3 regions of the Streptomyces johnsoniae genome follow, and region 2 is predicted to be linked to each of the others. Evidence: riboswitches for the same ligand, from Rfam matches in the RefSeq annotation. Region 2 holds a riboswitch; each other region holds the start of a gene.
What was found. Region 2 has a riboswitch for cyclic di-AMP ahead of RM779_RS32560 (M23 family metallopeptidase). Riboswitches for the same ligand answer to the same signal wherever they lie in the genome.
Positions count from the first base shown of each region.

Region 1: it holds a riboswitch for cyclic di-AMP, as region 2 does, so the genes downstream of both, RM779_RS03380 (M23 family metallopeptidase) here and RM779_RS32560 (M23 family metallopeptidase) in region 2, are expected to answer to the same signal.
Region 3: it holds a riboswitch for cyclic di-AMP, as region 2 does, so the genes downstream of both, RM779_RS03565 (transglycosylase family protein) here and RM779_RS32560 (M23 family metallopeptidase) in region 2, are expected to answer to the same signal.

Region 1 is NZ_JAVREV010000002.1:66,530-76,220, reverse strand. It holds gene RM779_RS03415 (ATP-binding protein) at 128-619, shown strand; gene RM779_RS03410 (response regulator transcription factor) at 738-1,415, shown strand; gene RM779_RS03405 (ATP-binding protein) at 1,459-2,712, shown strand; gene RM779_RS03400 (GtrA family protein) at 2,716-3,273, opposite strand; gene RM779_RS03395 (5-(carboxyamino)imidazole ribonucleotide synthase) at 3,465-4,616, shown strand; gene purE (5-(carboxyamino)imidazole ribonucleotide mutase) at 4,613-5,137, shown strand; gene RM779_RS03385 (dipeptidase) at 5,134-6,369, shown strand; cyclic di-AMP (ydaO/yuaA leader) riboswitch at 6,709-6,897, shown strand; gene RM779_RS03380 (M23 family metallopeptidase) at 6,901-7,836, shown strand; gene RM779_RS03375 (ABC transporter permease) at 7,961-8,758, opposite strand; gene RM779_RS03370 (ATP-binding cassette domain-containing protein) at 8,755-9,691, opposite strand, start outside.
Region 2 is NZ_JAVREV010000030.1:4,745-14,435, reverse strand. It holds gene RM779_RS32585 (NaeI family type II restriction endonuclease) at 1-284, shown strand, start outside; gene RM779_RS32580 (very short patch repair endonuclease) at 281-727, shown strand; gene RM779_RS32575 (DNA cytosine methyltransferase) at 662-1,846, opposite strand; gene RM779_RS32570 (XRE family transcriptional regulator) at 2,753-3,505, shown strand; gene RM779_RS32565 (aldo/keto reductase) at 3,571-4,512, opposite strand; gene RM779_RS32560 (M23 family metallopeptidase) at 4,598-5,686, opposite strand; cyclic di-AMP (ydaO/yuaA leader) riboswitch at 5,697-5,867, opposite strand; gene RM779_RS32555 (PP2C family protein-serine/threonine phosphatase) at 6,110-7,213, opposite strand; gene RM779_RS32550 (endonuclease/exonuclease/phosphatase family protein) at 7,457-8,404, shown strand; gene RM779_RS32545 (GNAT family N-acetyltransferase) at 8,425-9,042, shown strand; gene RM779_RS32540 (inositol monophosphatase family protein) at 9,095-9,691, opposite strand, start outside.
Region 3 is NZ_JAVREV010000002.1:102,058-111,748, forward strand. It holds gene RM779_RS03530 (ABC transporter permease) at 1-451, shown strand, start outside; gene RM779_RS03535 (cyclopropane-fatty-acyl-phospholipid synthase family protein) at 492-1,862, opposite strand; gene RM779_RS03540 (NAD(P)/FAD-dependent oxidoreductase) at 2,083-3,498, opposite strand; gene RM779_RS03545 (Ppx/GppA phosphatase family protein) at 3,923-4,879, opposite strand; gene RM779_RS03550 (DUF501 domain-containing protein) at 4,876-5,463, opposite strand; gene RM779_RS03555 (FtsB family cell division protein) at 5,496-5,984, opposite strand; gene eno (phosphopyruvate hydratase) at 6,069-7,349, opposite strand; gene RM779_RS03565 (transglycosylase family protein) at 7,572-8,231, opposite strand; cyclic di-AMP (ydaO/yuaA leader) riboswitch at 8,235-8,388, opposite strand; gene RM779_RS03570 (transglycosylase family protein) at 8,703-9,691, opposite strand, start outside.

The sequences.
Region 1 (9,691 bases), on a different contig from region 2:
TATTGCCGGGATCGGACGGGTGTGGTCGCCGCTCGGCAGGGCAGGAGATCAGTCACGCCGGGCCACAGGGACGGTTCGGCCAGGCCAGCAGGCCAGCGGCGCGGCGTTGCGGTGAGGGGAGGCGCGCATGGGTATCACCCGGCCGTATCCAGCAGGCGATCAGGACCCGGAGCAGCGGGCGCCGGCCACGGTGACGGAGGCCGTGCTCCAGGTACGCAGGCTCCGGCTTGCCAATGCCGCGGGCGTCGTCTCGCGCGCGCGAGAGTTCACCCGCGCCGCCCTCCACGACTGGGAGTGGCTTCCGGCCCCCACCGAGGAGTTGCGCGCCGCCGCGGAGGATGCGCTGCTCGTCGTCTCCGAGCTGGTCACGAACGCCTGCCTGCACGCCGGCGGCCCGGAGGAGCTGCGGATAGGCCGGGGCACGAAGGTGCTGCGCGTCGAGGTGCTCGACCGCGGCGATGGCGTGCCCGCCCTGCGCACGGCCCGGCGCCCAGGACGCCCCGGCGGCCACGGCATGTTCATCGTCCAGCGCCTTTGCCTGGACTGGGGCGTGGCCCGGGAGCCGGGTGCCGCGGGCAAGACCGTCTGGGCCGAGCTGGCCGCGCCGCCCGCCGACTGACACCACGCGCCGCCCGGCCGCTCGCCCCCCGCCCGGCGCGACGGTTGATTCCGCGCGCCCCGCCACCGACCCCGCGGACCGACCCCGCCGGTCAGCCGCCTGCGTCTACCATCAGGCCATGACCCGAGTACTGCTCGCCGAGGACGATGCGTCCATCTCGGAGCCGCTGGCCCGAGCGCTGCGCCGCGAGGGATACGAGGTGGAGGTGCGGGAGGACGGTCCGGGTGCGCTGCGGACCGGCCTGCGGGGCGACGTCGACCTCGTGGTGCTCGACCTCGGTCTGCCGGGCATGGACGGCCTGGAGGTCTGCCGTCGCCTGCGCACCGAAGGGCTGGGCCTGCCCGTGCTGGTGCTCACCGCCCGCGCCGACGAGGTCGACACGGTCGTCGGCCTCGACGCGGGCGCCGACGACTACGTGACCAAGCCGTTCCGGCTGGCCGAGCTGCTGGCCCGGGTCCGTGCCCTGCTGCGCCGCGGCACCGCGGAGAGCGCGCCCGCCCCGACGGTGCACGGCATCCGGATCGATGTGGAGTCGCACCGCGCGTGGATGGGGGAGGACGAGCTGCACCTCACGGCCAAGGAGTTCGACCTGCTGCGGGTCCTGGTGCGCGACGCGGGCCGGGTCGTGACCCGCGAGCAGCTGATGCGCGAGGTGTGGGACACCACGTGGTGGTCATCCACGAAGACCCTCGACATGCACATCTCCTGGCTGCGCAAGAAGCTCGGCGACGACGCGGCCAACCCCCGCTACATCGCCACGGTCAGGGGAGTGGGATTCCGGTTCGAGAAGAGCTGACGGGGACGGGGACAGGGACGGGGACAGGGACGGGGGCCGGGACGTGCGCCGCCGCCTGATCAACTCCACGCTCGCGGTGGTGCTCATCGTGATCGCGGTGTTCGGCGTCTCCCTGTTCATCGTGGAGACCCGCACCATCACCTCCAGCGCCCGCGACCGCCTGGAGTCGGACGTGGCCCGCGTGCTCGCCGACGTCGAGAGCCGCATCGCCGCGGACGAGCCGGTGACCGAGCAGAAACTGCGTGCCTCCGCCCCCGCCGATCGTTTCGTGCTGATCGAGCAGCCCGGCGTGCCGACCGTCGAGCTGGGCGAACGGCCCGAGGGCGACGTGATGAGCGCCGAGCAGACCGGCGTGCACGGCGAGACGGTCACCGTTCAGCAGCCGTCGAGCGTCGTCAGCAACGAGATCGGCCGGATGCTCACCATCATCCTCGTCGTCTCGCTGCTCGCGGTGGTCGCCGCCGCGCTGCTCGCGGTGCGGCAGGCCCGCCGCGTCGCGGCGCCGCTGACCGACCTGGCCGAGACCGCGGAACGGCTCGGCTCCGGCGATCCGCGCCCCCGCCACCGGCGGTACGGCGTCGCCGAGCTGGACCGGGTCGCGGACGTGCTGGACGCCAGCGCGGAACGGATCGCCCGCATGCTGACCGCGGAACGGCGCCTCGCCGCGGACGCCTCCCACCAGCTGCGCACGCCGCTGACCGCGCTGTCCATGCGGCTGGAGGAGATCATGGCCACCGAGGACAGGGACACGGTCAAGGAGGAGGCGGCCATCGGACTCGCGCAGGTGGAGCGGCTCACCGACGTCGTTCAGCGGCTGCTGACCAACTCCCGTGATCCGCGCCTCGGCTCGGCGGTGGGCTTCGACCTCGACGAGGTCGTGGTGCAGCAGGTCGAGGAGTGGCGGCCCGCCTACCGCAGCGCGGGGCGCCCCATCGTGCACTCCGGCAAGCCGGGGCTGCGCGCCGTCGGCACCCCGGGCGCGGTCTCGCAGGTGCTTGCCTGCCTCGTGGAGAACTCGCTGATGCACGGCGCGGGCACCGTCGCGCTGCGCACCAGGACCACCGGCAACCAGGTCGTCGTCGAGGTGACGGACGACGGCCCCGGCGTGGCGACCGAGCTGGGGGCCCGCGTCTTCGAACGCACGGTGAGCGGGCGGAACTCGACCGGGCTCGGCCTGGCCGTCGCCCGCGATCTGGCGGAGGCGGACGGCGGGCGCCTCGAACTGCTCCAGCAGCGGCCGCCGGTCTTCGCACTGTTCCTCAGCAGGGAGGCGGAGCAGGCGTCGGACGCCTCCTGACCGTCAGCGCCCGCCGGGCTCCGCGGGCCGGGGCCGCCCGGCCGCGGCGGGCTCCGGCGCGGGGTCCCGTTCCGCCGCGTCCGCGTTCGCCTCCGCGTTCGCCTCCGCGTTCGCGTCCGCGTCCGTCTCGGGGCGGCGGAAGACCCAGGTGCGGTAGGACCAGAAGCGGAACAGCGAGCCGATGCCGAGCCCGATCACGTTCTTCGCGAGATTGTCGGCCAGCGGCGAGGTGAAGCCGAAGCCGTAGTGCGACAGCGCCAGCACCCCGTTCTCGATCACCATGCCCACGCAGGAGAACAGCAGGAAAAGCCCCGCTTCGCGGCTGCGGCCGGTCTTGTCCCGGTGCCGGTAGGTCCAGTACCGGTTGCCGAGGTAGTTGGTGCAGATGGCGGCGGAGGTGGCGATGATGCCGGAACGGATGGGCGCCAGGCCGGCGGCCTGGCTGCACGCGTTGAACACGGCGACGTTCACCAGGAAGCCGAAGGCGCCCACGGTGCCGAACTTCGCGGCCTCCCGGGCCATGCCGCGCAGGCGGTCGCGCAGCGTGCGGCGGTCCTTCATGCCCGCCATGCTAACCAGCCGGTCTGTGCGGGCCTTCCCGCCGATGTGCACACCCCTTCCCCTCCGCTCCCGTGCGAGACCCCTCCGGTCCGTGCGCGCGGGGCCGCTCCGGTTCCCGGTGGGACGCGGTTCGCGGCGGAACGGTTCCGGGTGGCCGGAGGGCGGCGAGGGGCGGCGGCTACGCTGGGTGCGTGACATTTCCCGTGGTCGGCATGGTCGGGGGCGGTCAGCTCGCCCGTATGACCCATGAGGCGGGCATCCCGCTCGGCATCAGGTTCAAGCTGCTCAGCGCGTCGCCGCAGGACTCCGCGGCGCTCGTCGCCGGCGATGTGGTCGTCGGCGACCACCGCGATCTGGACACGCTGCGTGCGTTCGCGAAGGGCTGCGACGTGATCACGTTCGATCACGAACACGTGCCGACCGAGCATCTGCGGGTTCTGGAAGCCGAGGGCATCCCGGTCAGGCCGGGGCCCGCCGCGCTCGTGCACGCCCAGGACAAGGGCGTCATGCGCGCCCGCCTCACCCGGCTCGGCGTGCCCTGCCCGCGCCACCGGATCGTCGAGGACCCGGCCGACGTGCGGCGCTTCGCGGAGACCGAGGCGGGCGGTTTCCCCGTCGTACTCAAGACCGTGCGCGGCGGCTACGACGGCAAGGGCGTGTGGATCGTCGCCTCCGCCGCGGACGCCGACCGCGTCACCGAGCCCTTCCTGGCCGGGGTGCCCGTGCTGGCCGAGGAGAAGGTCGACTTCGTCCGCGAGCTGGCCGCCAACGTCGTCCGTTCCCCGCACGGGCAGGCTGTCGCCTACCCGGTGGTGGAGTCCGTGCAGGTCGGCGGCGTCTGCGACACCGTGATCGCCCCGGCGCCCGGCCTGCCCGCGGCGACGGCCGTGGCGGCGCAGGAGATGGCGCTGACCGTCGCCCGCGAACTGGAGGTGACCGGGCACCTCGCCGTGGAGCTGTTCGAGACGGCCGACGGCCGGGTCCTGGTCAACGAGCTGGCCATGCGCCCGCACAACTCGGGACACTGGACGCAGGACGGCGCGGTCACCTCGCAGTTCGCCAACCACGTCAGGGCCGTGCTCGACCTGCCGCTCGGCGACCCCCGCCCGCGCGCGCCCTGGACCGTCATGGCCAACGTGCTCGGCGGCGACTTCCCCGACATGTACCCGGCGTTCCTGCACTGCATGGCGCGCGACCCGCAGCTGAAGATCCACATGTACGGCAAGGACGTGAAGCCGGGCCGCAAGGTCGGCCACGTCACCACCTACGGCGACGACCTGGCCGACGTCCGCGAACGCGCCCGCCACGCCGCCGACTACCTGCGAGGGATCATCGACGAATGAGCAGCTCCCCGCCGTCGCCGCGCGTCGGCATCGTGATGGGCTCGGACTCCGACTGGCCGGTGATGCGGGCCGCGGCGGAGGCGCTTGACGAGTTCGCCGTGCCCTACGAGGTGGACGTCGTGTCCGCGCACCGCATGCCGCACGAGATGGTGACCTACGGCGAAGAGGCGGCGGGCCGCGGCCTCAAGGCGATCATCGCGGGCGCGGGCGGCGCCGCGCACCTGCCCGGCATGCTCGCCGCGCTGACGCCGCTGCCGGTGATCGGCGTTCCGGTGCCGCTCGCGCACCTGGACGGCATGGACTCGCTGCTCTCCATCGTGCAGATGCCCGCCGGAGTGCCCGTCGCGACCGTCTCGGTCGCCGGGGCGAAGAACGCCGGGCTCCTCGCCGTCCGCACCCTCGCCGCGCACGACGAGGCGCTGCTCGCGCGCATGCTCGACTACCAGCGCGGCCTGCGGGACCAGGCCAGGGAAAAGGGCCGGCGGCTGCGCGCCACCGTGGCCGGGCCTGGCACCGCATGAGCGCCGCCGGACACGAGGACCTGCTGAGCCTGGCATCGGAGCTGCTGGCCGAACACCCCGTCGTGGACGGGCACAACGACCTGCCGTGGGCCCTGCGCGAGCAGGTCCGCTACGACCTGGGCCGCCGCGACATCGCCGCCGACCAGAGCGCCCACCTGCACACGGACCTGCCGCGGCTGCGCGCCGGGGGCGTCGGCGCGCAGTTCTGGTCGGTGTACGTGCGCACGGACCTCATCGGCGACAGCGCCGTCAGCGCCTGCCTGGAGCAGGTCGACGTCGTCGCGGCGCTCATCGACCGTTATCCGGCGCATCTGCGGCGCGCGCTGACCGCGGACGATATGGCGGCGGCCAGGGCGGAGGGCCGGATCGCGTCGCTGATGGGGGCGGAGGGCGGCCACTCCATCAATAATTCGCTCGGCACGCTCCGCGCGTTCCACCGGCTCGGCGTCCGTTATATGACACTCACCCACAACGACACCATCGACTGGGCCGATTCGGCCACGGACGAGCCGCGGCACGACGGGCTGAGCGCGTTCGGCGAAGAGGTCGTCCGGGAGATGAACCGGATCGGGATGCTCGTCGACCTCTCCCACGTCGCGCCCGCGACGATGCGCGACGCGCTGCGCGTCACCGCGGCGCCCGTGCTGTTCTCGCACTCCTCCGCGCGCGCCGTCTGCGACCACCCGCGGAACATTCCGGACGACGTGCTCGCCGCACTGCCCGCGAACGGCGGGGTCGCGATGGTCACGTTCGTGCCCAACTTCGTGCTGCCCGCCGCGATGGAGTGGGCCGCGCGCGCGGCCGTGAACATGGAGGCGCACGGGCTGCACCGGCTGGACATGTCCGAGCGGGCGATGGCCGTGCACCGGGCGTTCGAGGCCGAGCACCCGCGCCCGCGGGCCACTGTCGCGGACATTGCCGACCACCTGGACCACATGCGCGAGGTGGCCGGTATCGACCACATCGGCATCGGCGGCGACTACGACGGCACGGCCTTCATGCCGGACGGTCTGGAGAGCGTCGCGGGCTACCCACGGCTGATCGCCGAACTGCTGGCCCGGCGCTGGTCGCCGGCCGATGTCGCCAAGCTGACCTGGCACAACGCGGTGCGCGTGCTCGGCGATGCCGAGGCCGTCGCCCGGGACCTGTCCGCCCACCGCGGTCCGTCCCTCGCCACCATCGAGCAGCTGGACTCCCCGTTCGTCCCCCGGAGCACCGGCTCGCGCCGGTGATTTGGACATTCGTGACTTCCCGTCTGATTCTGGCGTCGCCCCCCGGTGTCGTGACCGAGTTCACTCGGCGCCCCGCCGGGGGCGGGTGCGCCGCATGGGGTCCGTTCCGCGATTCCGCCAAGTCGGTTTACTCGTCGGAAACTTGAGTGAACGGTCCGGAACGCGCCCATTGCTCTCCGTTGATGCGTGCTCGCGGAATGTGCATGTGAGGCGGGGGGCGGTATTTCCGATCATGGGGTGCGTGCCCGCACTTTCTTGTCTCGCCCGAATTCTTCGGCTTACGGTGCTCCCCGCGCCGCATCCGCGGCGTTCCGCGCCGGACGCCGAATCCTGTCACCGGTGGTGGAAACGCAGCACTTCCGTGTGACAGGAGCGGGGGAACCACTTTCCGCCGGAGCGTGTATTCCGCGCACCGGCTCGGGGTTAAGTCACCGCCGAACGCGGTCCGCCGTGACCGTATTCGACGGTGGCCGGGCATCTCCGGCCCGAACCCGACAGCTCACCTCGCAGGCGATGGAGAGGAGCACACCTATGTCCGCACGCGGACGTCACCGCCGTCAGCGGGTACGGCGCATTTCCCGCATCTCCCTGATGCTCACCGCCGGTGGCGCGGGCGTGGCCCTGCCGCTGGTCGCGGCCGGCGCCGCGAACGCCGCTCCGGCGAGCGTTCCGGCAACCGCTCCGGCAACCGCTCCCGCGAGCGCTCCGGCCGCGGAATCCGCGCAGGCCCCGGCGGCCGAACCGGCCGGGACCTACACCGTCGCCAAGGGCGACACGCTCTTCCGGATCGCCACCGACGAGGATGTCGACGGCGGCTGGGAAGCGCTGTACAACGGCAACCAGGACGTCATCGGCGACGACCCGGACCTGATCAAGCCCGGTCAGGAACTGTCGCTCGAAGCGACCGGCGGCGCCGCGCCGCAGGCCGCTCCCCAGGCCGCTCCCCAGGCCGCTCCCCAGGCCGCCGAGGAGCCGGAGCCCGCGCCGGAGCCCGAGCCCGCGCCGGAGCCCGAGCCCCAGCCCGAGCCCGCGCCGGAGCCGGAGCCCGCCCCCGAGCCGTCCGGTGACTTCCACGCCCCGGTCGACGCGTCGCCGAGCACCGCCTACCGCGCCACCGGCTCGTCCTGGTCCTCCGGCTACCACACCGGCGTCGACTTCTCGGTCGGCACCGGCACTCCCATCAAGGCCGTGGCCTCCGGCGAGGTGGTGACCGCCGGCTCCGGCGGCGCCTACGGCAACGAGGTCGTCATACGCCACGACGACGGCCACTACACGCAGTACGCCCACCTGTCGTCCCTGAGCGTCGGCGTCGGTCAGACCGTCGCGGGCGGCGACCAGATCGGCCTGTCCGGCTCGACGGGCAACAGCACCGGCCCGCACCTGCACTTCGAGGTGCGCACCGGCCCGGACTACGGCTCGGACATCGACCCGCTGTCCTACCTGAGGGCCAACGGCGTCACCGTCTGATCCATCTGATCCGCGCCGGTGATCCGCGCCGGTGATCCGCGCCGGTGATCCGCGCCGGAAGGCGACGACAGGGCCCCGCCCCCGCGGCGGGGCCCTGTCGCGTCCGGGCCGTCGCGGCGCCGCGTCAGCGGCTCAGCCGCTGGTAGCTGCGGATCGCCAGCGGCGCGAACACCGCGGTCAGCACCACGGGCCACGCGATGGCCAGCAGCATCGCGTTCTCCGTCGCCCACGACCCCGTGCCGGGCAGGCCGGGGTTGCCGAACAGCTCACGGATCGCCGCCACCGTCGCGGACAGCGGGTTCCACTCGGCGAGCGTCCCCAGCCAGCCCGGCATCAGCTCCGGCGAGGTGAACACGTTCGACACCGCGGTCAGCGGGAACGCCAGCGGGAAGACGATCGTGCCGACCGTGTCCGGGTTGGGCACCACGAGCCCGAGGTAGATCCCGATCCACGTGATGGCGACGCGCAGCGCGAGCACCAGCGCCACCGCGAGCAGCGCCCGGCCGATGCCGCGGTGCCATTCCCAGCCGACGAGCAGGCCGCAGACCACCAGCACGCTCATCTCCAGCGCGGCCCGCATCAGGTCGGCGGTGCTCCGCCCGACCAGCAGCGCGGAACGGGCCACCGGCATCGAACGGAAACGGTCCACCACGCCGCGGCCCGCGTCCACGGCGACGGCCGTTCCGGTGGCGCCCATTCCGTAGAGCATCGTCATCGCGAAGACGCCCGGCAGCAGGAACTCCCGGTAGTCACCGCCGCCCGGCACGGCCATGCCGCTGCCGAAGACGTAGCCGAAGACGAGGACGAACATGATCGGCAGCGAGAAGTAGAGGACCATCTCCTCCGGCGTGCGCACCAGATGCGCCATATTGCGCCGGGTCATGATCCAGCCGTCGGCCGCCGCGAGGCGCAGTCGTCTCATGCCGTCGCCTCCTCGTTCGCCCGGTGCCCGGTGAGCTGGAGGAACGCCTCGTCCAGCGTGGGCCGCCTGGTGCCGATGTCCTCGACGGCGATGCCCGCCTCGTGCAGTGCCCTGACGACTCCGGTCAGTGCCGCGACCCGGTCGGCGACCTGCGCGCCGACCCGCCGCACGTCCCGGTCGGTCTCGGGAACGCTGTGGCAGACGCGGCCGACGATGTCCGCCACGGCCGCCAGCTCGTCGGCGTGCCGGACGACGACCTCCACCCGGTCCCCGCCGATCTTCGCCTTCAGCTCGTCCGCCGTGCCCTCGGCGACCACCCGGCCCGTGTCCACCACCGAGATGCGGCCCGCGAGCTGGTCGGCCTCCTCCAGGTACTGGGTGGTGAGCAGGACCGTCGTCCCGTCCGCGACGAGGGAACGCACCGCGTCCCACACCTGGTTGCGGCTGCGCGGGTCGAGCCCGGTGGTCGGCTCGTCGAGGAACAGCACCTGCGGAACGATCACCATGCTGGCCGCGAGGTCGAGGCGGCGGCGCATGCCGCCCGAGTACTGCCCCGCGTTCCGCCCGGCCGCCTCGGTGAGGCCGAACTGCGCCAGCAGCTCGTCCGCCCGCCGCTTGGCCGCGGCCGGCCGCAGCTTGAGGAGCCGGCCGAACATCACCAGGTTCTGCCGGCCGCTGAGCTGCTCGTCGACGGCCGCGTACTGGCCGGTCAGCCCGATCCGCTCCCGCACCCTGGCGGGCTGCCCGGCGACGTCGACGCCGCAGATCTCGGCGCGGCCCGCGTCGAAGCGCAGCAGTGTGCACAGCGCCCGCACGGCCGTCGTCTTGCCGGCCCCGTTCGGCCCGAGCACCCCGTGCACCGTGCCGGTGCGCACGGCCAGGTCGAAGCCGTTCAGCGCCTTTTTGTCCCCGTATCGCTTCAGCAGGCTCTCG
Region 2 (9,691 bases):
CCGTACTGACGGTCGCCAAGCAAGACGACAGCCCTAAGCGCGTGAGAGATGCACGCCTGCGTTTGCGGGCGCAGGGTATCATCATCCTCGGACACCAAAGGGGCCACCAGCGCATCGCGGGGGAGCTGGGTCTTCCCGTTCCCACTCGGGGGGAGTGGGTTGCTGCTCGCGTCACTCCGGCCTCATACGGCTTCGGTGGGCGGGTGGCTTTCATCGGTGAAATTCCCTACAGGACTGCGGCTCCGGAAGACGCTGAAACCGAGGCTCCGAAGGTGACGGAATGACAGAAGCAGCACTCCCGGAGGGCTCCTGGGCTTCATCTCCTGCCCGCCGCCGCAACATGCAGGCCATCAAGAACCGGGATACCAGGCCAGAATGGCTCGTCCGGCGGCTTGTGCACGCTCAGGGTCTTCGATACCGGGTCGCGGCCAAGCCGCTTGCTCACCTCCGCAGGACAGCAGACATGGTCTTCCGGCCCGCGAAGCTGGCCGTCTTCATTGACGGCTGCTACTGGCACGGCTGTCCGCAGCACTATGTTTCCCCGAAGACGAACCCCGGTTACTGGTCGGATAAGGTGGCCAGGAATATAGCCCGGGATCGGGACACGGACGAACAGCTGACCAGAGCAGGCTGGCACGTCCTCCGTTTCTGGGAACACGAGTCACCCGACGACTGCGCCCTCCAGATCATTACGGCGGTGCAGAGGCTCCGGACCGTGGAAACGTGATCTACTGTCCTGCTCGGGAAGATCGAAAAGCGCGAAGTCCTGCGGGACTACTTGCGGGCCAGCTTGCAGGGCCATCTTGATCTGCACACCGACGGCCCTGGCGACAGGCGGCGGAAACGCATTGCCCACTTGCCGGTACGCCGCGGTCTTGCGCCCTGTGAAAGCCCAGTTATCGGGGAATCCTTGAAGAATCGCAGCCTGGCGCACGGTCAGTTTGGGGCCTAGAGGAGCTTTCGTCGCCTTGTCCTGGCTGTACAGGTCCCGGACCGCATCTTCCATTTCCTCAGGATTATTGGCGACTCCCATGGCATCCACCCCAAGACGCAGCCATTCCCGCTTGGCGCGGGTCGGTCCTAGATCCGCGCCACCATGCTTCTTAGACCCACCCACCAGCGTGGGGGCGACCCCTCTATTGGCCATCTTCAGCCACCGCTTGTACGCCTTCTCCCACCCCTCAGCACCGTGAGTCCTGAAACGCTCACGCATACTCTTCTTCAGCGCATCAGCAACTGACTTCGTCTCGAATTTGGGGTGCCGCAGCGGGTGGGGATCGAAGTGCATCGCATACTCGGGGAGCATGGCGACGAGAATTGCCCTGGGCCGCAACTGGGGAACGCCGAAATCCCGCGCCTCGAGCACATCCCACATGCAGATTTCATAACCGGCATCTGTCAAACGCTGCGCGATTCTGTCTCTGTAGGCCTGAAACTTCTGAGGTGGCTCAAGCAGACCTCGGACGTTCTCGATCATCACGGCCTTCGGCAACAAGGCATCGACAAGCCGGAGCATGTCGGGGAAGAGATCCCGCTCATCGTCTTCTCCAAGCTGCTTCCCTGCGGCCGAGAAGGGCGGGCAGGGAACGCCTCCAGCGAGCAGATCAAGTTCCTTCTCAGCGAGACCAAGTTTCTCGTGAGAGAACTGAGTGAGATCCTGCCGCAGCACTTGGCACCCCGCCCACTCGCGGCGGCCCTTCACGTTCGCCTCCAACGTCCTGCAGGCGTGCTCGTCAATCTCGATCAGGGCACGGTGCCGGAAGCCGGCCTGGTGCAGGCCGACAGCCTGACCGCCCGCACCAGCACAAATTTCCACGGACGTGAACTGACGTTCCGCCTCGGCCACGTAACCTCCCTCACGGTCCGCTCGGCCTTCGAGCGCTTCAACGGCTGCTGAGGGTGAGAGGCACGTCGGCAACACCCTGTTCCGACCACCGAGTATGCCTCAGCGCCACCTCAGTCACACGCCTGTCCACCCGGACGGCAAGACACCCTGGTCCCAGAGTCCCACGGCCTGGAACAACCGGACGCTCCGCGGCGCACCGTGCCTGCGTCAATCTCCACAGCGACAAGTACACCGATCACTGGGTTGCCTCCTGGTGACACCAGCAGTCACACGCCTGATAGATCACTGCCAGCCCGCGGGGCGACATCGGGGCTTCCGCCTTCGTGCAGGCTTCATGGGTGCCCATGTGGCAGTCGGGGCTGCGGTAACTCTCGATCGGCCGCGGCTGTTCGCTGGTCGCGGCGGCCAGTGCGTCGTGCAGCCGCGCCACGTCAGTGAAGCAGGTGCCGCGGGGCGAAACGAGCCACCGGGGCCACGGACCGGCGGTCCACGAAGCAGGCGGCACCCACACCCTGCGGCCTGAACCGAGCACACGCACCCCCGCCAGGCGCCAGCCGCGAGCCGCGCCCGGGGCTACGAACCAGTACGTGACACCAGCCGCTTGGTCCCCGACGGCGGCACCCGAGTACCGCCCGAGTCGAGCGAGAGCCCGATCCCCGTCGGCGGCCACTACGCGGACACTGTCGAACCACACACCACTCGGGAGTTCGCGGAGACCTACCCGCTCCGAGGGCACCCAGCAGGGCAGGTCGGCAGGTTCTCTGGACGGCATCGAGCTACCTCCTCGCACGGATCAGATCACTTGATGCCCGAGCGTGCCGCGCCCTTTCCGGCAGCTCCACGCCATTCGTCTGCCATAACCGGCAGTGCCTGCCTATCGTTTGCAGTGTCAGTTATGGCGAAGGAGTGTCCTTGAACGAGGCACTGAGAAGGGCTATCTCAGCGGCGAGCCTGACTCCGCACCAACTGGCGCGGGCTTGCCAGGTCGAGGATCGAACGGTTGACCGGTGGCTGCATGAGGGGCGCGTACCTCGCCCCGGGACACGCGCCGCCGTTGCCGAACGACTCAGAGTGGAGGAATCCGTGCTGTGGCCCGCTGCCGCCAAGGCGGTCATAAAGACGGGGCCGGACCGCGAGGTCGTCTCCGTCTATCCTTACCGCTCGGCTTGCCCCTCCTCGGTGTGGCGGAGTCTCATCGCCGACGCCCGGGAGCAGCTGACGTTCGCCGGGTACACCAATTACTTCCTCTGGCTGGATCACCCCAACCTCGCCTCTGCGCTGCGGAAAAAGGCCGGGGCCGGGACGAGGGTGCGGTTCCTGCTGGGGGAGCCCGGTTCGGATGTCGCCAGGCGCCGCGAAGCGGTGGAGAAGACCGCGCTGACCGTGTCGACGCGCATCCGCATCACTCTGGAGCACCTCGCGCGCCTCACGGATGTCGACGGTCTTGAAGCCCGGTACAGCGAGGCGGAGCAGCACATCTCCCTCTCCGTCTTCCGCTTCGACGACCAGATGCTCGTGACCCCGCACCTGGCGCGTCTCGTTGGCCATGACTCCCCTCTGCTGCATCTGCGACGCCTCCAGGACGACGGGATGTTCGACCGCTTCGCCGCGCATGTCGAGACGCTGTGGGCGGAAGGGCGTCCGGTGGAGAGGAGCTGACCAGCCCCGCGATACCGCTTGGAGGTGCGGTGCTGGCGGCGTTCGCCCGGGGTGTCGGGGCGCTTTCAGGCGGATGCCGTGGTGAGCAGTTCCAGTTCGGTGTTCGTCAGGGTCAGGTCGGCGGTGGCGAGGAGGGGTGGGAGCTGGTCCGTGGTGCGGGCGCTGGCGATGGGGGCGGCGACCGTGGGGCGTGTGGCGAGCCAGGCGAGTGCCACGGTGGCGTGGGCGGCGGAACGGTTGGCCGCGATCTCGTCGAGTGCCGCCAGGACGCGGCGGCCCCGTTCCGTCTCCAGATGCTGAACGGCCCCCGCGGTGCGCGGCCCCGCCGGGGCGGCGCCGGGGCGGTACTTGCCGGTCAGGAAGCCCGCGGCCAGCGCGTAGTAGGGCAGTGCGGCCAGGCCGTACTCGGTGGCGAGGGCGGCCCGTTCGCCTTCGTAGGTGTCGCGCGAGACCAGGTTGTAGTGCGGCTGAATGGCGACGTAGCGGGCGGTGTTCTCGCGGACGGAGAACTCCAGGGAGGCGCGCAGGCGGGCCGGGCTGATGTTGGAGACGCCGATTTCGCGGACCTTGCCCGCCCGCACCAGCTCGTCGAGCGCGGTGAGGATCTCGTCCACCGGCACGGTTTCGTCGTCGAAGTGCGTGTAGTAGAGATCGATGTGGTCGGTGCCGAGGCGGCGCAGCGACTCCTCCGCGGCGCGCAGAATCGTCGCGGCGGACAGGCCCATCGCGTCGGGGTGGCGGCCCACCTTCGTGGCGATGACCACGGAGTCGCGGTTGCGGCGGCTCGCCAGCCAGCGGCCGATGACGGTTTCCGACTCGCCACCGCGGTGTCCCTCGACCCAGGCCGAGTACGAGTCGGCGGTGTCGACGAAATTGCCGCCGGCGGCGGCGTAGGCGTCGAGTACGGCGAACGAGTCGGTTTCGTCGGCGGTCCAGCCGAAGACGTTGCCGCCCAGGCAGAGCGGCGCGACCTGGAGGGAGCCGATGGCGTGGCGGGTGTGAGTCATGCCGCCAGCGTAGACCGGCGGCCCTGGCGTCGGGGGAGTCGCCAGGGCCGCCGGGGTCTTGATGGGCCTTCGGGAAGGCTCGGCGTCAGATCGAGAGGCCCTTGCCGCGCAGCCAGGGCAGCGGGTCGATGGCGGTCTCGCCGTCGGGCAGGACCTCCAGGTGCAGGTGCGGGCCCGAGGAGTTGCCGGTGGAGCCGACGCGGCCGACGGACTCGCCGGTGACGACTTCCTGCCCGGCGGAGACGCTCATCGAGGACAGGTGGCAGTACCAGATCTCGGTGCCGTCCTCCAGCTCGACGATCACGCGGTAGCCGTAGGAGCCGGCCCAGGCGGCTTCCTGAACGACGCCGGTGTGGACGTTCTTGACCGGGGTACCCGTGCTCGCGGAGAAGTCCGTGCCGGTGTGCGTGGACTGCCACATCGCGCCGCTCTGGCCGAACTGTGACGATATGCGGTAGTCGGAGAGCGGCAGGGTGTAGCTGGCACGCAGTTGGCGGAGACGCTCCTCCTCCTCGCGCTGCCGGCGCTCCTCCGCTTCCTGGCGGCGCCGTTCCTCCTCCGCGGCGCGCTCGGCCTCGGCGGCCTCCGCGGCCTGCTCGGCGGCGCCGGCCTCGGCGGCCTGGACGGCGGCCGTCCTGGCCTGCGCGTCGGCGCCGGCCTCGGCCTGATCGGCCTGCTGGAGGATGCGGGCGCGCAGCGCCTCGCCCGCGTCGGTGTGCCCGGCCTCGCCCTCGTCGCCGGTGATGCCGGCGCTGGTGAACGGCGTGGCGGGGGTGGTCTCTTCCGCGCCGGGACCGCCGAGCAGGCTGCCCAGGACGGGAATGGTGCCGACCTTGTCGGCTGCGGCGTCCATGCCGGGCACGGTGGCCGCGCCGTCCTCGTTGGCCGTGGCCATGCCGCCCGCGCCGACCGCGGCGATGACGCCCACGCCGAGCACGGCCCGGCTGCGGGCGATGGTGCCGCCGCGCTGGCGGGCAACCCGGTGCCTGCCGCGAACCGGGCGAACGGTGTCCTCGCCGGGGTTCCACTCGCCGTAGGAGTCGGTGCCTGCGCCCTTCGGCCCGAAGTAGGCCGGGTACGGGCCGGGCGAGCCGGGCACGCCCTGCGGGCCGTACGTGTCCTGGTGCGTGTCCTCGAGGGTGCCCTCGAAGGAGGCATGCCGGTTCGACGCCACGGAGGCGCTCTCCTTTCCTTCCTCTCGCCTACCGGGTTAGCTGACGGGTTCGGAGCAGGAAGGTCTCCTACGAGTGGCCGGCCGCGGGTGGCCGCCGGCTTCCCGATTCACCCCAAGTGGTGGTTCCCCGGTTCCTTAGGTGCAGTTGTTTCCCACACGCCGGATTCGGCGACGGAGCGCGGTGCCATCTCTTGCGACGGCGGTGACGGCCGCGCTGCGTTATCGAACGTTAATAGACGCCCCCGCCAGATTCCAAGTGGCTACGGGAAATAAACGGCCGCCCCGACCAGGACCTAAACCCTTCAAATCCTGCAAATCGGGCATAATTTCGCACCACAGAGCCGCACATCACATCTGACGGTACGTCAATTGTTATGCACAGCGCCGCCCCTCGCTCACCCACGGTGACTTGGACGGGCCGGGTCATGCCGAGTCGTGCCGGGGCAGGTGGGTCACGGCGAGCAGCGCCATGTCGTCGTTCAGCGCGCCGCCGGTGTGGGTCACGACCCCGTCGACGAGCAGGTCGAGGAGCGCGGCCGGGTCCGTGAGCGTCTGGCCGTCGAGCCCGGCGACCGGGTCGTAGAAGGTGCCGGCGGCGTTCCTGGCCTCGCTGACGCCGTCCGTGTAGAGCAGGAGGCGGCTGCCCGCGGGGAATCGGGCGGTGCGCGTCCGTTCGGGCGCCGGGGCGAGACTGCCGAGGCCAAGCGGCAGCGCGGGTTCGGTCGTCAGGTAGTGGGCGCAGCCGCCGGGGCCCATCACCACCGGCGGCGGATGCCCGCGGTTGACGAGGCGGACCCGCAGCGGCGGCTCGGGCGGCACCTCCACCAGAACGGCCGTCGCGAAGCCCTCGACCGGGTCGAGCGTGCGGCGGGCGCGCTGCTCGCGCACCAGCGCGGTCTCCAGCCGTTCGCACACCGCGGCCAGCCGCGGCTCGCACTCGGCGGCCTCGCGGAACGCGCCGAGCAGCACCGCAACGGCCTCGGTCGCCGCGAGCCCCTTGCCGCGCACGTCGCCCACCAGCATCCGCACGCCGTACGGCGTCTCGCGGACGGCGTACAGATCGCCGCCGATCAGGGTGTCCCGCTGCGCCGCCCGGTACCGCGCCGCCACCCGCAGCGCGCCGACGCGCGCCGGCGGCTCGGGCACGACGGCCCGCTGCACCGCCTCGGCCACGCCGCGGGCCGTGGCGACCCGCTGGTCCCTGCGGGCGACGATGCGGTTGATCGCGACGGCGAGGAACGAGATCAGCGCGACCGTCACGACCTTGATCGCGGTCTCGCCGAGACCCGGCTCCGGCCGCAAGTGCATCTGGGCCGCCACGGTGCCCGTGGCCAGCACGCCGTAGGCGGTCGTGGCCCACAGGCGCAGCACGGGCGCGGCCAGCAGCGGCGCGGCGACGTAGAACGGCGTCAGCGTCACGTGCGGCGGGCTCGCGAGGTCAAGGAACGTTCCGACGGCGATGAGCACCGCGGGCAGCCAGGCCAGTACCCGTGCCCTGGCCCACCACGGCGGTACTGATGTCTGCACCGTCCCAATCTCCCGCCACCCGGCCCGGGCGGCGAGTCGATCTTGGGCTGAACGGACCGGCGCCGCGCGGAACGCCCGCCCGGCGTCGCACTTCCGTTCGACACCCGCCCGGCCGACGGGTCGAGGTGGGAATTCGGCTGCTGTTCGGCGCCAGGACGCGTGGGCCTCACCGGTGGCCGGAACAGTCGCGTCGGATCGCGGCCCCGGAGCGCTGCGACAGCGGAACCACAGGTGAGGAGCATCATGAGGGGTGTGTCACGACGAGGGGTTCTCGGTGCGGCGGGCGCGGCGGGCGCGGCTGGCGTGTCCGGCCTCCTGGCCGCCAACGACGCGGTCGCCCAGGACGCGGTCGCCCAGAACGCGCGCGGCGAGCGGCCGCTGATCGGTGAGGCGCGCGGCGACCGGCTGCACGTCATGGCGTTCAACATCCGCATGGACGCGAACGCCGCGCCCGGGACCCCGGACTCCTGGGCTGACCGCAGGCCGGTGCTCGCCCGGTTCCTGCGGCTGGAGCGGCCGACGGTGTTCGGCGTGCAGGAGGCGCTGTACCACCAGGCGAAGCAGGTCGGCGGGGACCTGCCCGAGCACTACGACTGGATCGGCCTCGGCCGCGAGGGCGGCGGCCGGGGCGAGTTCGTGGCCATCTACTACGACACCCGCCGCCTCGAACCGCTCGACTACGACCACTTCTGGCTCTCCGACACACCGAACGTGATCGGTTCCGCCTCATGGGGCAACACGGTGATCCGGATGACGACCTGGGTGCGCTTCCGCGACCGCCGCACGGGTGCCGAGTTCACGCACGTCAACACCCACTTCGACCACCGGTCGGAACCGTCGAGGCAGCGGAGCGCCGCGCTCATCCGCGACCGCATCGCCGGTTTCGACCCGGCGCTGCCCGTTCTCCTGACCGGCGACTTCAACACGCCCGCCGGGGACTCCGAGTCCTACCGCATCCTCACCGCCGACGGCGCCCTCTCCGACACCTGGCTCACCGGCGACCGCCTGACGCCCGCCTGGGGCACGTTCCCCAACTACCAGGACCCGGTGGAGGGCGGTCAGCGCATCGACTGGGTGCTGGCTAACCGGCACGTCGAGGTCCGGGCGGCGGCCATCAACACCTACCGGCACCGCGGCCGTTACCCCTCCGACCACGCCCCGGTACAAGCCCTCGTACGGCTGCGCGCGTGACGGGGCACTAGTCTTCGCCGATGCCGACGAACCCAGCCGACCGGGACCGGAACGCGCCGGCCGACGCCACCGGCGCACCCGCCGGAACGGCGCGCCTGCGGCTGCGCCGCCTCACTCCGGCGGACGCCGACGCCCTGGCCGCGCTGCACGGGGACCCCGCCGTCATGCGCCACATCGACGACGGCCGCCCGGTGCCGCCCGATGTCGTCGCCCGGGAGACGCTGCCCGCGCTGCTGCGCGAGTACCGCGAACTGCCGGTGGGCCACGGCTGCTTCGCGGCCGAGGAACGGGCGGGCGGTGCGTTCGTCGGCTGGTTCGCGCTGCGCCCCGCGGCGACGCGGGGCCTTGCGGGCGGCGGAACGGAGCTGGGTTACCGGCTGCGGCCCGCCGCCTGGGGGCGCGGATATGCCACCGAGGGCGCGCGGGCGATGGTCGCGCACGCCTTCGCGGAACTGGGCGCCGACCGCCTCGTCGCGACGACGATGACCGTGAACACCGGCTCGCGGCGCGTGCTGGAGAAGGCCGGCCTCGTGCTGGTGCGGACCTTCTTCGAGGACTGGCCCGAATACATCGAGGGCGCGGAACACGGGGACGTCGAGTACGCCCTGACCCGCGCCGAGTGGGCCGCCCGCCCCTGAACGCCCCCCGGCCGGGGACGGCCGGGGGGCGGGCGGGGGGTCAGGCCGGGGGTCAGGCCGGCGCGGCGGGCGGGGCGGCGAACGGGGCGGCGAACGGGGCGGCGAACGGGGCGAGCAGGCCGGTCAGCTCGGCGTGCAGGGCCGGGCCCGCGGCGGCGACCCCGTTGCCGAGCGGGGTCACGACCGCGCCCGCCTCCGCCGCGATCAGGGCGCCGGCCGCCCAGTCCCAGCGGCCCAGCTCGTCCTCGTAGTAGGCATCGCACCGCCCCGCCGCCACCCAGCACAGGTCGAGCGCGGCGCTGCCCCCGCAGCGCAGGTCCCGCACCCGCGGCAGCAGCGCCGCCGCGGCGGCGCCCTGGCGGGCGCGCGCGCCGGAGGAGTAGGCGAACCCGGTGGCGACGAGCGCGGAAGCCGGGTCGACCGGGTCGTTCACCCACAGCGGGCGGCCGTTCAGACAGGCCCCCTGCCCCAGGGCGGCGGTGAACGTCTCGCCGCGCGCCGGGTCGTGCACGACGCCCGCGACGGCGTGCCAGCTCTCGCCGGAGCGCTGTTCACAGGCCACGCTGACGGCCGTGTGCGGAATGCCGTACAGGTAGTTGACGGTGCCGTCCAGCGGGTCGATCACCCAGCGGAAACCCGAGGACCCGGC
Region 3 (9,691 bases), on a different contig from region 2:
GGTGCAGGACAAGGAGGACGTCTCCGAGGACATCGCGTTCATGTTCACGCTGCTGCTGAACATGCTGTACGCGCTGCTGGGCATGGCGGTGATCGTCGCGGTCCTCGGCGTCATCAACACCCTGGCCATGTCCGTCTTCGAACGCCGTCAGGAGATCGGCATGCTGCGGGCGATCGGCCTCGAACGGCGCGGCACCAAACGGATGGTGCGCCTGGAGTCGGTGGTGATCGCGCTGTTCGGCGGTGTGCTCGGAGTGGGGCTCGGCGTGTTCTTCGGCTGGGCCGTCGGCGAGATGCTGCGGGACTACCTGACCACGTACGAACTCGTGCTGCCGTGGGGCCGGATGGCCGTCTTCCTCGGCCTGGCCGCCCTGGTCGGCGTCCTGGCCGCGCTGTGGCCGGCCCGCCGCGCCGCCCGGCTGAACATGCTGGAGGCCATCAAGGCCGAGTAGCCCGCCCGGCGCCCGGGTCCCGGGCGCCGGGCGGGCCTGGTCAGTGCGGCTGTTCCTGCGCTTGCGCTCGCGCGGGTGCCGCGGGCTGCTGCCGCTCCGGCCGCTCCGGCCGCTGCGTCCGCTCCTGCACCGTTCCGCGTTCCGTCCAGGCGCGCGGGCGCAGCGGGAGGCCGGGGCCGCCGGCGACGGGCAGGCGGACGGCCAGGACCTGGTTGACGCCGATACCGGCGCGTTCGAAGGACAGCGCGGAGGCGGCCATGTACAGGCGCCACACACGGGCGCGGCCCGCGCCCGCCAGGCGCGTGGCCTCCGCCCGGCGCGCCTCCAGGTTGTGCACCCAGCGGCGCAGCGTGAGGGCGTAGTGCTCCCGCAGGGACTCGACGTCGCGCACCTCGAACCCGGCGCGTTCCAGCAGCGTCACGGTACGGCCGACGGGGGCCAGTTCGCCGTCGGGGAAGACGTAGGCGTCGATGAACGGGTCCACCCGGTAGCTGCTCTCGTCGGCGCGCGGCGGCCGGGCGATCTGGTGGTTCAGCAGCCGGCCGCCCGGGCGCAGCAGGCCGTACAGCCGCTCGGCGTACTCGCGGTAGCGCGCCGCGCCGACGTGCTCGGCCATGCCGACGGAGGAGATGGCGTCGAACGGGCCGTCCGCCGTCTCGCGGTAGTCCTGGACGCGGATCTCGACGAGGTGTCCGAGACCCTGCTTCGCCACCCGTTCCCTGGCGTAGACGGCCTGCTCCTCGGAGAGCGTGACGCCGACGGCCCGCACGCCGTAGTGGCGGGCGGCGTGCAGCACCAGCGAGCCCCAGCCGCAGCCGACGTCGAGGAGCCGCTGCCCTTCGCGCAGGCCGAGCTTGCGGCAGATCAGGTCGAGTTTGGCGGTCTGCGCGGCCTCCAGGGTGTCGGTGTCGTCGTCCCAGACGGCGCACGAGTAGACCATGGAGGGGCCGAGGACCAGCTCGTAGAACGCGTTGCCCACGTCGTAGTGGTGGCTGATGGCCTGGCGGTCGCGCCGCAGCGAGTGCAGCGGTCCGGTGCGGCGCGCGACCTCCTCGCGCGGCGGGGGCGGCGGCACGGGCGCGGCCGGTCCCGCCAGCCGGACGAGTTCGCGGGCGATGGTGAGCTTCTGCCGCGGCGGGATGTCGCGTTCCGCCTGGATGGGCGCGAGCAGCAGGCCGAGAGCGGCGTACAGGTCGCCCTCGACGTCGATCTCCCCGGCCACCCAGGCTCTGGCGAGGCCCAGTTCACCGGGTTTGAAGAGGAGCCGGCGCAGCGCCCTGCGGTGCCGCACCACGATGACCGGGCCGCCGGGCGGGCCGGTTTCCGAGCCGTCCCACGCGCGGAGGCGGAGGGGGAGCGCCGCACCGAGTAGCTGTTCGGTGAGCGCGGCGAGCCGGGGGGCGACAGCCATGCAGACACACCTCCAGGAATGAGGACGAATCGTCCTCGCCACCTTGGCATCCAGCCCAGGGAGAACACCGCCATTCCCCGGTCGATTCCCGGTGTGATTCCGCCAGCGAGCGTAAGCAAGGCAAAGACAAGACAAAGAAACAAGACAAAGAAAGGAGGCACGCAACGAAAGCGGAGGACGGCCGGCCCGGGGCCGTCCGTCCTCCGCCACTGCCGTGCCGTCAGCCCGCCTTGGCCTTCGGCTTGTCGGCCGGCCGGTCCGTGCCGCGCGGCGCGCCCGCACCGGACGCGGCCGCCGCGGTGACCGGGGCCGCCGCCTCGTAGAACTCCTCGCGCGGGTGCTCCATGGCGCCGAGCGAGACGACCTCGCGCTTGAGGAACAGCCCCAGGGTCCAGTCCGCGAACACCCGGATCTTGCGGTTCCAGGTGGGGACCGCCATGCCGTGGTAGCCGCGGTGCAGATACCAGCCGATCCGGCCGCGGAAACGGAGGGTCAGCTTGCCGAGCTTGATCATCGCGACGCCCTTGCGCAGACCGAGCCCGGCCACCGCGCCCATGCTGGCGTGCTTGTAATCCTTCTGCGGGAAGCCGCGGAGCCCGGCGATCACATTGTCGCCCAGGACCTTGGACTGACGCAGCGCGTGCTGGGCGTTGGGCGGGCACCACGCGTTCTCCTGGCCGGCGGCGCGGGCGGCCAGGTCGGGCACCTGCGCGTTGTCACCGGCGGACCAGATGTAGTCGGTGCCCGCGACCTGGAGCGTGGCCTCGGTGTCCACGTGCCCGCGCGGCCCGAGCGGCAGGCCGAAGCGGGTGAGCGCCGGGTTCGGCTTGACGCCGGCCGTCCACACGATGGTGTGGGAGTCGGCGGTGACCCCGTTGCTCAGCTCGACGTGGCCGCCGACGCAGGACTTGACCGAGGTCTTCAGGTGCACCTCGATGCCGCGCTTCTGGAGGTGTTCGAGCCCCCACTCGCCGAGCTTGGGGCCGACCTCGGGGAGGATCTTGTCGGCGACGTCGACGAGTACGAAGCGCATGTCCTCGCGCTTGATGTTCGGGTAGTACTTCGTGGCGTCGCGGGCCATGTCCTCGACCTCGCCGATGGTCTCCGCGCCGGCGAAGCCACCGCCCACGAAGACGAACGTCAGCGCCTTGCGGCGGACGTCATCGTCGTTCGTGGAGTCGGCCTTGTCGAGCTGCTCCAGCACGTGGTTGCGCAGCCCGATCGCCTCCTCGACACCCTTCATGCCGATGCCCTGCTCGGCCAGTCCGGGGATGGGGAACGTGCGCGAGACGGCGCCGAGCGCCACCACCAGGTAGTCGAAGGGCACCTCGTACGGCTGGCCGACGAGCGGCGCGACGGAGGCGACCCGGCGGTCCTGATCGATGGAGGTGACGCGGCCGGTGAGGACTTCGGCCTGGGGCAGCACGCGCCGCAGCGGCACCACGACGTGCCGCGGAGAGATGCTGCCGGCCGCCGCCTCGGGGAGGAAGGGCTGGTACGTCATGTACGAACGCGGGTCGACGACGGTGACGGTTGCCTCGCCGTAGCGCATCTTCTTCAGGATGCGGCGGGCTGCGTACAGTCCGACGTACCCGCCACCAACGACGAGAATTCGGGGACGCTCCGTGGTGCTCATGCCATCGAGTATCCACCCGGCCCGGGAGGGAAGCTCGTGAGGGGCTTCACAAGCTAGGGGGGTGATTCTGCTACACTGCGCCCCTTTCTCCGGATACGGGTGGACACCTCCGACCGGCCCCCCGGGCAACATCCCAGGTGGCAGCGGGTCCGCGAGCCGCAGAGGGCCTCGGCGACGGCCTGGTCGAACGGCCGAGCGGGGTGGGACCCGACCGGAAACGGTGACTCCTGAGCACCGGAGGGGCCCGTCGGGCCCGACCGGGCGACTCCTCGCCCCCGCATCATGTGAAAAACTTCACGAGACTGTTTCCGCGCCACCGCCGCAGACCTTCGCGGACCGGCGCCGACCGACGCGCGCCAGCGCCGAACGCCCCGGACCGGTGCGGGCCCGCGTGGGCCCGCGTGGGCCCGCGTGGGCCAGGGTGTCAGCCGCGGGCCGCCGCGGTCCAGAGCAGGCCGTCGAGGATGTCGTGCTCGCTGACCACGACCTCCGCCGCCCCGACACGCTCCATGACCTTCGCCAGCACGAGCGCCCCGGCACCGATCACGTCGACCCGCCCCGGGTGCATCACCGGGATCGCGGCGCGCTCCGCGTGCGTCGCGGCCAGCAGGCGGTCGGTGACCTCGCGCACCTGCCCGGCCGTGAGCCGCGCGTGGTGCAGGGCCGCGGAGTCGTAGGCGGGCAGGCCGAGCGCGATTCCGGCGACCGTCGTCACCGAGCCCGCGAGGCCGACCAGCGTGTGGGTCTCGGTCAGGGGCACCCGTTCCGCGGCCAGGTCGAGCGCCGCGTCGATGTCCGCGGCGATGGCGGCGATCTGCGCGGGCGTCGGCGGGTCCGCGACGCGGCCGTCGCGCAGCAGGTGACGCTCCGTCAGCCGCACGCAGCCGATGTCCACGCTGCGCGCGGCGCGGACCCGGGCATCGCCCAGCACGAACTCGGTGGAGCCGCCGCCGATGTCGAGCACCAGGTAGGGCGGTGTCGTCCCGTCCCGCCCGATCAGCTCCCGGGTGGCGCCGACGAAGGACAGCTCGGCCTCCTCGTCGCCGGTGATCACCTCGGGCACGATGCCGAGCACGTCCTTCACGCCGCGGACGAAGTCCTCCCGGTTCTCCGCGTCGCGGGACGCGGAGGTCGCCGCGAACCTGATGCGGTCCGGCGTGATGCCGTGCTCCGCGATGGCGTCGGCGTACTGGCGGCAGGCGGCGAACGTCCGTTCCAGGGCCTCGGGGGCGAGGCGGCCCGTGCGGTCGACGCCCTGGCCCAGGCGGACGATCTCCATGCGCCGGTCGAGGTCGGTCAGCCGCCCGGCCGCCGGATCGGTGTCCGCGATCAGCAGGCGGATGGAGTTGGTGCCGCAGTCGATGGCGGCGGCTGCCGTCATGCGTCGTCTCCCTCGGGTCCGGTGCCGGATTCCGTGCCGGTCGTCGTGCCGGTTTCCGCGCCCGTGTCCGCGCCCGTGTCCGCGCCCCGTTCCGCCACGCAGGGCCCCTTGCGCCACCACTCGGGCAGCGCGGCCAGCGCCTCGTCGCCCAGCGGGTTGACGCCGGGGCCCGCCACGAGCGCGTGCGCCACCAGGACGTGCAGGCACTTGACCCGGTCCGGCATGCCGCCGGCGCTGGGGAAGCCGGGCAGCGGCCCGATCGCGTCCCGGCGGGCGAGGTAGTCCTCGTGCGCCGCCCGGTAGGCGGCGGCCAGCTCGGGGTCCTCGGCCAGCCTTGCCGTCATGTCCTTCATCATGCCGTCCGCCTCCAGGGTGCCGATGGCGGAGGCGGCGCGCGGACAGGTCAGGTAGTAAGTGGTGGGGAACGGCGTGCCGTCGGGTAGCCGCGGCGCCGTTTCGACGACGTCCGGGTGGCCGCAGGGGCAGCGGTGCGCGACCGCGCGCAGGCCGCGCGGCGGGCGGCCGAGCTGCTGCCTGACCGCCTCGGTGTCGGTCGGGCTCGGGGTCGGAGTCGGGGTTTCCACGGGATTGCGTCTCTCCGGCGTCTGTCCTGGGGTCACTGCGTCCGGTCGGCCCCGTCGACGCGCTCCCACAGCGTCTCGTACCAGGGGCGGGCGGCCGGGGCGCCGCTGGTGCGGCGGCCGTCGTCCTCCTCGTCCGCCCGCTCCTGCGGGAGGATGAACCCGGTCTCGCCGGGCCGCAGGAAGCTCAGCCGCTCGCGGGCCTGCTGCTCGACGTAGGAGGGGTCCTGCCAGCGGGCCTTCTCGTCCCGCAGCTCCTCCACCCGCCGCCGCTCCTCCTCCGTCTGCCGCCGCAGGTCGTCGACTTCGGCGCGCTGCTGGACGTACTGCCGCAGCGGATAGGCGAGGGCGACGATCAGCGAGCAGACGACGAGGGCGAGGACCGCGGCGCGGCCGGTGAGGCGGCTGCGCCGCGGCGGGCGGCGCAACCGCCGGTTCTGCGCGCGGTAGACGCGCGCGGCGGCCTGCTCGCCCAGGGCCCTGATCCTGGTGGCGGTGGAGAACCGGTCCCGGTCCGCGGCCACATCGCCTCCCTGATCGCCCTGCCCGGTGTCTGTCCCCGCCACCGTACGGGACGGACGGCGGGGACGGCGGGCAGGCAGCCGGTGTCAGCCGCGGAAGCGGGGGAACGCGTCGCGTCCGGCGTACACCGCGGCCTCGTCGAGGATCTCCTCGATGCGCATGAGCTGGTTGTACTTCGCGACCCGCTCGGAACGGGCGGGGGCGCCGGTCTTGATCTGGCCGCAGTTGGTGGCGACGGCCAGGTCGGCGATGGTGACGTCCTCGGTCTCGCCGGAGCGGTGGGACATCATGCACTTGAACCCGTTGCGCTGGGCCAGCTCGACGGCGTCCAGGGTCTCGGTGAGGGAGCCGATCTGGTTGACCTTCACCAGCAGCGCGTTGGCGGTGCCGGACTCGATGCCGCGCTGGAGGCGGTCGGGGTTGGTGACGAACAGGTCGTCGCCGACGATCTGCACCTTGCCGCCCAGCTCGTCGGTCAGGGTCTTCCAGCCCTCCCAGTCGTCCTCGCTCAGCGGGTCCTCGATGGAGACCAGCGGGTAGGACTCGACCAGCTCGGCGTAGTAGGCGGTCAGCTCCTGGGCGGTGAGGCCCTTGCCCTCGAAGGTGTAGACGCCCTCGCTGTGGAACTCGGTGGCCGCCACGTCGAGGGCGAGCGCGATGTCCTGGCCCGGGGTGTAGCCGGCCTTCTGGATGGCCTCGACGATCAGGTCGAGCGCCTCGCGGTTGGACGACAGGTTGGGCGCGAAGCCGCCCTCGTCGCCGAGGCCGGTGCCGAGGCCGCGCTCCTTCAGCACCTTCTTCAGGGTGTGGTACGTCTCGGCGCCCCAGCGGACGGCCTCGGAGAACGACTCGGCGCCGATGGGCGCGATCATGAACTCCTGGATGTCGACGTTGGAGTCCGCGTGGGCGCCGCCGTTCAGAATGTTCATCATGGGCACCGGCAGCAGGTGCGCGTTGGGTCCGCCGAGGTAACGGAACAGCGGCAGGTCGCGGGACTCGGAGGCGGCGTGCGCGACGGCGAGGGAGACGCCCAGGATCGCGTTGGCGCCCAGCGAGGACTTGTCGGCGGTGGCGTCCAGGTCGAACATGGCCTGGTCGATCAGGCGCTGCTCGGTGGCGTCGTAGCCGACCAGCTCGGGGCCGATCTGCTCGATGACCGCGAGCACGGCCTTCTCCACGCCCTTGCCGAGGTAGCGGCTCTGGTTCCCGTCGCGCAGCTCCAGGGCCTCGAAGGCACCGGTGGAGGCGCCGGAGGGGACCGCGGCGCGGCCGGTGCTGCCGTCGTCGAGGCCGACCTCGACCTCGACCGTGGGATTGCCTCGCGAGTCGAGGATCTCGCGGGCTACGACGACGTCGATGGACGGCACGAGGTTCTCCTTTGGTCCGAGTGGTTCTTCCGTAGGCGTCTTCAGCCCTCTGAGCCTAACCGCCTTCGGGAGCCGCACCGTCCTCCCGCCCGCCGCCGGCCGCTCCGGCCACGTCAAAGGCGCAGTTCAGAGCGGGCCGGGGGGCGTCTCATCTTTTTGTTTACAAGGTGAAGAAAATCCGGTGCGGCCAGGTGGCCCCGGCCGCACCGGGATGAGGCCGGGTCAGACGGTGAGCTGCTGGCCGGGGATGATCAGGTCGGGGTCGTCGCCGATGACGGCCTCGTTGTCGGCGTACAGCTGCTGCCAGCCGCGGCCGTGGTCGTCGGCGATGCGGGAGAGCGTGTCGCCGGACTCCACGGTGTACTGCTCGCCCGTGGCGGGGGCGGGCGCCTCCTCCTCGCGGGCCTCGTCGGGGGCGGACTGCGGAACGGCCTGCGGCTGCTCCTGCTCCTGCTCGGGCGCCGGGGCCGCTTCGCCACCGGTGTCCACGTCGGCGGCCGGGCCGCCGCCGGACAGGCCGGCCTGCGCGCCGCAGACGGGCCAGGCACCCGGGCCCTGGATGCTCAGCAACTCCTCGGCGGCGGCGATCTGCTGGTCCTTGGTGGCCTGGTCGGCGCTCGGCGCGTACTGGGTGCCGCCGGCCGCCTCCCAGCTGGACTGGGAGAACTGAAGGCCGCCGAAGTAGCCGTTGCCGGTGTTGATGGACCAGTCGCCGCCGGACTCGCACTGGGCGACGGCGTCCCAGGTGTCGACCGAGGCGGCGTTGGCGCCGGTGGCGCTGAGGAGCGGGATGGCGACCGCGGCGCCGGTGACGGTGGCGGCGGTGGCGATCCTGGTCGATTTGGACGGACGGCGGTGACGGCCCTTGCCCGTGAACAGCATGACGTTCCTTCTCACCGACGCCTGCGAGGTGAGCTGTCGGGTTCGGGTCAGGTGAGTTGCCCGGCCCCGAGTGCCTTGCGGTACTCGGGGCTTCACCCCAAGCCGCTCGGGCCCGTATGGGTCCTTCGCGGCATCCGCGGTCCGGTCCTCGTCGTGAGGGCCGGGCCGTGGCCTGGGTCCCCCGCTCCTGCCTGCGGTGGTGCGCGATGGTGGTCCCCCGGCCGGCGGCAGGATTCGGCGTTGCGGCCCGGGTGCCCGGCTCGGAGCCAGGCGGAGGGACACTAAACACACGCCAGCTAACGATTCAAGAACGAAGAAGATCGTCGGCGTGGCGGGGCTTGACGCGCGGGGGGCCACATCTGCGCAGGTCAACGACGGCCCGGACAGGGCGGGCGAGTCGGACACTCCGACTGAACGGGGAGATGATGGTCACATTTGACCATCCGTGAAATAGCACGCGCGAACCGGGCGCTAACGACCCGTAATGGTCAAGTCCAGCTCCTGACCAGGGAGTATGTAGTCCGGATCATCACCAATGACCGTTTCGTTCGCGGCGTAGAGGACCGGCCAGCCGCCGGGCACCCCGTACTCCACCGCGATGGCGGACAGCGTGTCCCCCCGCCGGACCTCATGGCGTTCCGCATGCCGGCCGCCCCCCGACTCCCCCAGGCGCCCCGCCTCCTCGGGGTCCGGATCGCCGCGGTGCCGGCCACCGCGCGCATCGTCCGCGCCGCCCTCGGCCGAACGGTCCTCGCCGGCGCGCTCCCCGCCGGCGCGGTCCTCGGCCGGCCGCTCGTCCGGCACCTCCTCGGGCGGCTGCGCGGGCAGTTCCTCCTGAGGCCGTTCGGGAACGTCCTCGGCCCCCGCGTCCGCGTCCCCGGAGGGGGCGTCCCCCGGTCTCTCCTCCCCCGTGCCGGCCGACGGCTCCTCGGGCGCCTCGGGCGCCTCGGGCGCCTCGGACGCCTCGGACGCCTCCTCGCCGGCCCCGTCCTCCTCCGGCGTCCCCTCGCGCGCCGCCGACTCCTCGGGCCCGCCGATCTCCTCCTCGGCCTGCGCCTCCTCGGCCTCCTCGGCGCGATCCACCTCGTCGGCCTCCTCGCGGTACTCCTGCCACAGGCCGGAGAGCACGCCGCAGGCCGGGAAGGCGTCCTTGCCCTGGTCCGCGAGTATCCGTTCGGCCACGCTGATCTGCTGGACGCGGCTGGCCAGATCGGGCCGCGGCGCGAGCTCGAGTCCGCCGTACTGCTCCCACATGCCGAGGGTCAGCTGGAGCCCGCCGAAGTACCCGTTCCCCGTGTTGGCACTCCACAGCCCGCCGCTCTCGCACTCGGCCGCCCTGTCCCACGTCTCGTCCCCCACGGCCTGCGCCGACCCCGCGCTCAGCAGCGGCAGGGCTATTCCCGCGCCCGTAACGCCCGCGGCGACGATGAAGGCCGGAGCCTGTCGCGGACGACGATGAC